2 regions of the Colwellia sp. SU-HH00943 genome follow, and region 2 is predicted to be linked to the other one. Evidence: predicted binding sites of a transcription regulator. Region 2 holds the regulator's gene; the other holds the start of a gene.

The links. Region 2 encodes FNR, which switches genes on or off when oxygen is low (the NO sensors DNR and NnrR bind a similar motif). Its sites were predicted from a motif close to TTGATCTAGATCAA; they were not measured.
Region 1: the regulator FNR is predicted to act here: its motif matches at 2,316-2,329, upstream of AC27GZ_RS00110 (putative zinc-binding protein).

The regions. Positions count from the first base shown of each region.
Region 1 covers NZ_BAAJLW010000001.1:26,207-30,188, forward strand. The annotation lists gene AC27GZ_RS00095 (DUF3549 family protein) at 1-77, shown strand, start outside; gene AC27GZ_RS00100 (DUF3301 domain-containing protein) at 118-420, shown strand; gene AC27GZ_RS00105 (hypothetical protein) at 466-1,602, shown strand; gene AC27GZ_RS00110 (putative zinc-binding protein) at 1,825-2,232, opposite strand; gene AC27GZ_RS00115 (cobyric acid synthase) at 2,358-3,851, opposite strand; gene AC27GZ_RS00120 (YehS family protein) at 3,945-3,982, opposite strand, start outside.
Region 2 covers NZ_BAAJLW010000003.1:134,242-138,223, reverse strand. The annotation lists gene AC27GZ_RS09140 (heavy metal translocating P-type ATPase) at 1-651, shown strand, start outside; gene ccoS (cbb3-type cytochrome oxidase assembly protein CcoS) at 666-920, shown strand; gene AC27GZ_RS09130 (sulfite exporter TauE/SafE family protein) at 920-1,636, shown strand; gene fnr (fumarate/nitrate reduction transcriptional regulator Fnr) at 1,724-2,443, shown strand; gene uspE (universal stress protein UspE) at 2,590-3,531, shown strand; gene ttcA (tRNA 2-thiocytidine(32) synthetase TtcA) at 3,633-3,982, shown strand, end outside.

The DNA.
Region 1 (3,982 bases), on a different contig from region 2:
TATTTCAATGTATTCGCTCTCCTGAGCGTAGCAATGCGCTATCAAGTGCTATTGGTCAGTTATTTCAACAAGCTTAATACCACTACCCCATGTATATGTAAGGTAAAACAAGAAACTATGGAAAATATTTATTATTTATTGCTCTTTTGTTTAATTTGTTGGTACTTTATTTACCTAAGAAAATTAGCAGAGGCTGCTCGTAAACATGCTATTCGTTATTGCGAACAAAATAAATTACAATTTATTGCTATCGCAAGGCGCTCAAGCCGTTTAACCTTCACTAAAAAACATGGGCTAATTTGGCTCAGCTTATTTGATGTAGAATTTAGTGGTGATGGTGAGTCGAGTAATAGTGCTACATTAACCTTAGTTGGTTTAAAGTTAGATGATATTGATATTCCCCCTTATCGAGTTCATTAATTTCAATATTACTTATAGTCCATTTCAGTATTTCATGGAGACACTGTGCAGTTATTAAAGTCACTTTTTTGTTTGCAAGGTTTTGATAATAGAACCCGATTTTTTGCGATATGCAGCGCTATTTATATTGTTTTTATAATGCTGGCCTCGGCTTTTACTGGCAAAATATTTATCTCATTAATACTCAGTGTTTTATTTAGTGCCGCACTGGGCTTAACAAGTTTACGTAGACTCAATGATGCCAAACTTAATCGTAATTGGCTTTTTGCCCCAAGCATTAGTTTTTTAATTATTGCACTTATTATTGTATTTTCAGAGCAACACAGTAGTTACTATTTACTATTACTACCAGCATTAAGCTCTGCCTTATTACTTACTTACCCAAGTAAAGTTGAGACTCAAGCATCTTATACATTAGGTTATATTGGCCCTGTCGATATGTCTGAGTATCAACAAACCCTTCACCAAGGAAAATCAGCTAAATATAGAATTGAGCCCAGTATCGCTGGTGAAAATGCTATTCCTATTGAAGCCCAACATATTGAGCAACAAGCAAATGCTGCCTACGCTTACCAAACTCATCAAACGGCACCGCGAGGTAATGAACAGGCTGATATTGGTGAGCTTATCCGATTGAAACTATTAAGTAATAAAAAAGCGCAAATTGCCATTGTTGCAACAGTGATTGTTATTTTAATAGCGGTACTAACGTCTTGGCTGGTCACATTTTTGACCAGTGAAAGTGAAGCTGAAGTAGAGCAAGTTATACCAAAACAAACTGCAGCTATTAATAACCAAATCATACGAAGCTTCCCATTGACCATGCCTGATAATTTCACTTTATACTTGTCGCAACATCAGGGCTTAATAATACATTGGCAGGCCGATGAAGTGGCTACAACGCAATTATGGTCTCAATTTAGCGGTCAAGGTGATGAAAGTTGTGAAAAAATTAGTTTCAATAAAGGTACACCAATACGTACGCTAACGGTTGATGTAGAAAGCGGCGATGGTGCAAATACAGAGTATTTTGCCAGCTTTTCACCGTTAGATACTCAAGTACTTATTCAGGCACTTGCCTTTAGAGGGAACTTCTCTTTGTGTGGTTATGATTTTTCGCTAAAAGGCAGTCAATCAGCATTAGGTAAAAATGATAATTACGCTCATTGGGTGAATTATTAATTTTTCGTGATTTTTGATTACTAAAATTATAATTACAAGCGAAGTAATTACGAACGTACTCTAAAAGAGATGTATGAATTGAGTGAGTACAGATAATCTTGTCATCAGCTTTTTTGACTTGGGCTTAGAATAAACTAAAGCCCAATTTAAAACTCAAGAAGCGATTACTCAAAAACGACTACACAAATGAGACTAATAAAAGGTTCAATGACGTAAGGCAACTTACTTCAGGGTTTGAAAACCAATGCCTTGTTCAAATAATTGGTCGTAAATATTTTTCATAGCAATAGTATTTTCAGTGAGCGAATCATTCCATTTATCGCGTTTTTCAAAACCTAAATCACTAATTTGATAATAGTAATCCGCATGTAAACCACTGGCCTCAAGACAGCTTTTCGTGCAAGATAAACTGCAACCGTCTATAGCAATAATCGGTCTCCCAGATCTCGCTAATTCCATGATAGGTGCAACGTTACCAACAATACCAGACACACAAGACATTTCCGCAATACCATCACCATCAAGGTTTAATGAAATATTATGTGCCATTTGCGCTAAGTTTGAACAACCTGAGCATGAATAAACAATGGGTTTTTGTTGAGCTGGTTCATTCTTTTGATTCTTGACCACGACTAACTCTCTCTTTAATTAGATATGTCACAACAATATAAAATTGCCATTGTTTAATTCTAACAAGTTAAAGCAAGTAGGGGTTGATTTGCATCAAGGTTTAAGCTATTGCAAGCAAGTGATTTTTAACGATACCAACTTTCGAGCACATCATTAATTTTATCCATATCTAAATACCGCTCACATGCATCACTGATACGATTAATAGCGATATCTTCAAGCGCTTCGATACTGATGTTTTCTTCTATTTGTGCGCCGACCCAGCTCATTATTAATTGTATTGCTCTAGGTGTGTCAAACAAACCATGTAAATAACAACCTGCAACTTGCTCATCTTCACTAATATAACCATGAATCTGAGAATTTATAGTCATTAAAGGCGTAACCTTCATTGGCGAATTCGCAATTAACTCACTGATTCCAGCATGAATTTCATATCCCTTTACATCGGCATTTTGTTGGTTCAAATGCAGCTGCCCTTGTACATTGGTTAATGTCTTCTCAGCATGTAATTCACTGGTAATAGGCAAGTAATCTAAACCATCACAATTGAGCGTATCGCCTTCAATCGATAGCGGGTCATAAATGTGTTTACCTAACATTTGATAGCCACCACAAATACCTAGTACCTTTCCTCCATAGCGAAGGTGCTTAGCGATATCTCGCTGCCAACCTTGAGCTTGTAAAAACTGTAGATCTGAAATGACGTTTTTACTTCCTGGCAGAATAATTAAATCACAGGCAGGAATAACCGCTTTAACTTGCGGGTTTTTAGCGAAAAGAAATTGACAATCAATACTGTCATGATGACGTAAAGCATCGAAATCAGTATGGTTACTCATATGAGGGTAAACTAATACAACAACACGTACTTTATGCGCTTTATCAGTGCTACTTTGTTGGGTGACTAATGCATCTTCTGAGGAAATATCTAAACCATGTAAGTAAGGTAATACACCAAAAACCGGTTTATTGGTTTTTTTCTCTAACCACGCAAGACCCGACTCTAACAAACTAAAGTCACCGCGAAAACGATTGATCACAAACCCAACAACCCGATCTTGCTCTGATTGAGCAAGTAACATTAACGTACCAACCAATTGCGCAAAAACGCCACCTTTATCAATGTCGGCAACAATAATCACTGGGCAATCTACCGCTTCTGCAAAACCCATATTAGCAATATCACCTTCACGCAAATTGATTTCTGCCGGACTACCTGCCCCTTCAACCACAGTAAGTTGATACTGCTCAGATAACCTTTGGTGAGATTCAAGCACAGCATTCATGGCAACCTTTTTATAATCTTGATACTGGGCGGCCTCCATTCTTGATATGGCTTTACCATGAATAATAACCTGTGCGCCAGTATCTGAATTAGGTTTGAGAAGTATTGGATTAAAATCAACATCAAGCGCTACATTGGCAGCTTTTGCTTGTAAAGCTTGTGCTCTACCTATTTCGCCGCCACAAGGGGTTACAGCACTGTTTAAGGCCATATTTTGTGGTTTAAATGGCGCTACTTGGATTGCTTTCTTTGCAAATAATCGACATAAACCCGCAACTAACGTGGTTTTACCGGCATCAGAGGTAGTGCCTTGCACCATTAAGGTTTTCATTATGCCACTCTTTTAGATTTAAATTTGGTAGATTAACAGCTTATTAGACATGCTCGCTTTTAAAAAACTGTTGATTGGCTATTGTCCTGCAGATTAGGGTTTTAACTTGAGCTTTTTACGTGCTGCTTTAT
Region 2 (3,982 bases):
AGTATTGGTAAGCCTACATGGCAGCTCAATGAAATTAATGAAACCACCAAGTCCGCCGCTTGTGTATTACTTTGTGAGGGTGAACTGATAGCGGTTTTTTATTTGGTTGATCAAATAAGAGCTGATGCAAAAACATTAATAACGTCTTTAAATGAAAATAATCAAACATTGATGTTATCAGGCGATAGTCAAATTGCTTGTGATAAAGTCGCACAGCAATTAGCAATAACTAAGTCACACGGAAACCTAACCGCTACCGATAAAATGGAGATGCTTTATAGTCTTCAAAAACAAGATGATGCAAAAGTTGTTATGGTGGGAGACGGTGTTAACGACTCACCTGTTTTTGGTGCTGCACATATTTCTATGGCCATGGGCTGTGGTACAGATATAGCCAAAAGTGGTGCCGATGTAATCCTATTAAATGACCAACTATCAAGTGTAAATACCTTAACAAAAGTCGCGCTAAAAACACGTCGTATTATTTTTCAAAACTATTTATGGGCCTTTGGTTATAATGCTATTGTTTTACCGTTAGCAGTTGCTGGCTATATCACACCTTATATGGCGGTAATAGGCATGTCTGCTAGCTCTATTTTGGTTATTACGAACTCACTACGTTTACTAAGAAAAGTTAAACAAGAAAAGTAAAATAAGAGTCTTATATGAGCATAATTTATATTTTAATCCCAATTGCTGTCTTACTTACCTGTATTGGAATTTACTTATTTTTTTGGGCAGTAAAAACTGAGCAATTTGAAGATCTTGAAAAACAAGGGATGAGCATTCTGTTTGATGACAATGAAGATAACACGATAAAAAAAGACAATAATCCAAATACAGTAAACAAAGAACAACAGACGGCCAACGAACACAAACCTGGAATACAAGAGCCTGAAACACAAGAGCAGATAAAATAATGACCCTAGACTTATTGTCTGCTTTTATTGTTGGTTTACTTGGCTCAGGCCATTGTATTACTATGTGCGGCGGTATAACCACTATGCTAACCTCTGCACTCCCTGCTAATAAATATAGCAATCAAGTAATCCCTGTTAATTCTCAAACTCCTCCCTCCCCATCAAGAAATATTACCTTAATTGTTAGTTATAACGTTGGACGGATTATCTCTTATAGTTTTATCGGTGCCATTGTTGGCTATACGGGCTCAATTGCGGCTAAAAATATTGGCTTACCACTGGCTGGATTAAGAATGCTTTCAGCTATTTTTCTTATTCTATTAGGGCTCTATATAGGTCAGTGGTTATTATGGCTTAACCGCATTGAGGCGTTAGGACAAAAACTATGGCGTTATATATCACCTTTAACTAAAAAAGTTATCCCTGTCACAAGCCCTGTAAAAGCACTTTCGTTAGGCGCAATTTGGGGCTGGTTACCTTGTGGTTTAGTATACTCAACACTCACTTGGGCATTGGCCAGTGGCAACGCAATGACCGGGGCTAGCATTATGTTACTTTTCGGCCTAGGTACCCTCCCAGCACTACTAACGTTATCTCTAAGCTTTAACAGTATAAAAAGCCTACTAACCAATTCAAGCTTACGAAAAGTGATGGCGTTAACATTAATATCATTTGGTATTTATAGTTTTATTGTTGCATATCACCACATGTTCTAATACCATAGTCCAGTCCTGTATATTAGGGTTAAGACCTTATTAAAAAAGAGTTTAGGTTATTAAAAACTCTACAAAAAAGAGTAACGCATGCAAAATAAAAGTTGCCCAAGTGCACAGCATATAAAGTGTCAAAACTGCAGTATTAGTGAACTTTGTTTACCTTTTACACTGAATGATCAAGAGCTTAATACGCTAGACGATATTATCGATCGTAAGCGCCCTATCCATAAAGGCGATAAAATTTTTACTGATGGCCAAGAGATGCACGCACTGTATGCAATTCGCTCTGGTACCTTTAAAACTTTTACCGTCAATGAACAAGGTGAAGAGCAAATTACTGGTTTCCACCTAGCTGGCGATTTATTAGGTTTTGATGCTATTGCTGATACTGAACATAAGAGTTTCGCTCAAGCACTTGAAACATCTATGGTATGTGAAATTCCTTATAACAATTTAGATACACTATCTAACACTATGCCGAAACTTAAGAAGCAAGTGTTGCGATTAATGAGTAATGAAATCCGTACCGATCAAGAAATGTTAACGCTGCTAAATCGCAAAAATGCCGAGCAACGGGTTGCCACTTTCTTAGTAAGTTTGAGTGAGCGATATCATGCTCGTGGATTATCTGCCACAGAATTTCGTTTAACCATGACACGTAGTGATATTGGTAATTATATAGGTTTGACGGTTGAAACCATCAGTAGACTTCTAAACCGTTTTCATAAAAATGGTCTAATCAAAGTTGATGGTAAACTCATTACAATTTTAGATATTGATGAACTCATTGATTGCGCAGAGCTATAATCCCTCATAATTCACTAGTGTTACTGACAGTAACACTAGTATCAAATTTTAAATAAATTGATTTAAAACAAGCATTAATTTCATACATTTGCTATAAACTATCTTAGGAATGGTTATATTGTAAATAAACAAAAGTGAGATTAATCATGGAAACCTACCAAAATATCCTCGCCGTTATTGATCCAACAACGGATGAACAGAAAGCCTTAAAAAGAGCCGTTGAATTAGCAGCAAGCATTACTGCTTCGGGTGATAGTAGTGTAAACGTCACTGCATTTTTAACTATCTTTGATTTTTCTTATGAAATGACCACAATCCTCTCTAGTGATGAGCGTGATGTTATGCGCCAATCAGTAATTAAAGATAAAACCCTTTGGCTTGAAAATATTATAAATGAAGTAAAAGGCGATTTAGACATTGACTGCCAAGTGGTTTGGCATAACCGCCCCTTTGAAGCTATTGTCGAAAAAGTAATACAAGATAACTACAACATTGTCATTAAAGGCACTCATCAGCATGACAAGCTCAAATCTGTCGTTTTCACGCCAACTGACTGGCATATATTACGTAAATGCCCTTGCCCTGTACTGTTAGTGAAAGAGCATGCATGGCCAGAGAACGGTAATGTTATTGCTGCATTAAATGTAGGCAGCGATGAAGAAGAGCACCGCTCTTTAAACATAAAAATTACCGAAGAGGCAAAACATTTAGCCTCATTAATTCAAGCGAATGTACACCTAGTAAATTCCTTCCCTGGTACCCCCGTCAACGTGGCGATTGAAATTCCTGAGTTTAACTCAACTGAATACAATGACACTATGCTCAAACATCATCAACAAGCAATGATTTCGCACGCGAACAAATTTGATATCAGCGTCATCAACACGCATGTTGAAGAAGGTTTACCTGAAACGGTCATTGAGCAAGTCGCTGACAAAATAGATGCCGAGCTAGTCGTACTTGGCACCGTAGGAAGAACGGGAATTTCAGCAGCATTGATTGGAAATACCGCAGAGCATGTTATTGACCAGCTAAACTGTGATGTACTTGCCTTAAAGCCCGATGGTTATATCTCACCCCTTCAATAAGTTATTTAAAAGCTATAAGCTTACCCACAGCTTATAGCTTTACTTCCCTAAAAAAACTATAATGCGCGGCGAAATTATACTCTTAAAGAAATAGCCGGCTTATGAGCACACCAAAATTATTATCAGCTACTGAAAAAACGCAATTATCTAAGCTTGAAAAGCGCCTTAGACGTAATGTTGGGCAAGCTATCGCTGAATATAATATGATTGAAGATGGCGATAAAATTATGGTCTGTTTATCTGGCGGCAAAGACAGCTATGCACTATTAAGCATATTAATGCTATTAAAAGAATCCGCCCCGATTCACTTTGATATTGTTGCCGTTAACTTAGATCAAAAACAGCCTGGCTTTCCCGAGCATATACTGCCTAATTACCTTGAAACACTCGGCATTGAATATCACATCATTGAAGAAGACACTTACGCCATTGTCAAAGATAAAATTCCTGA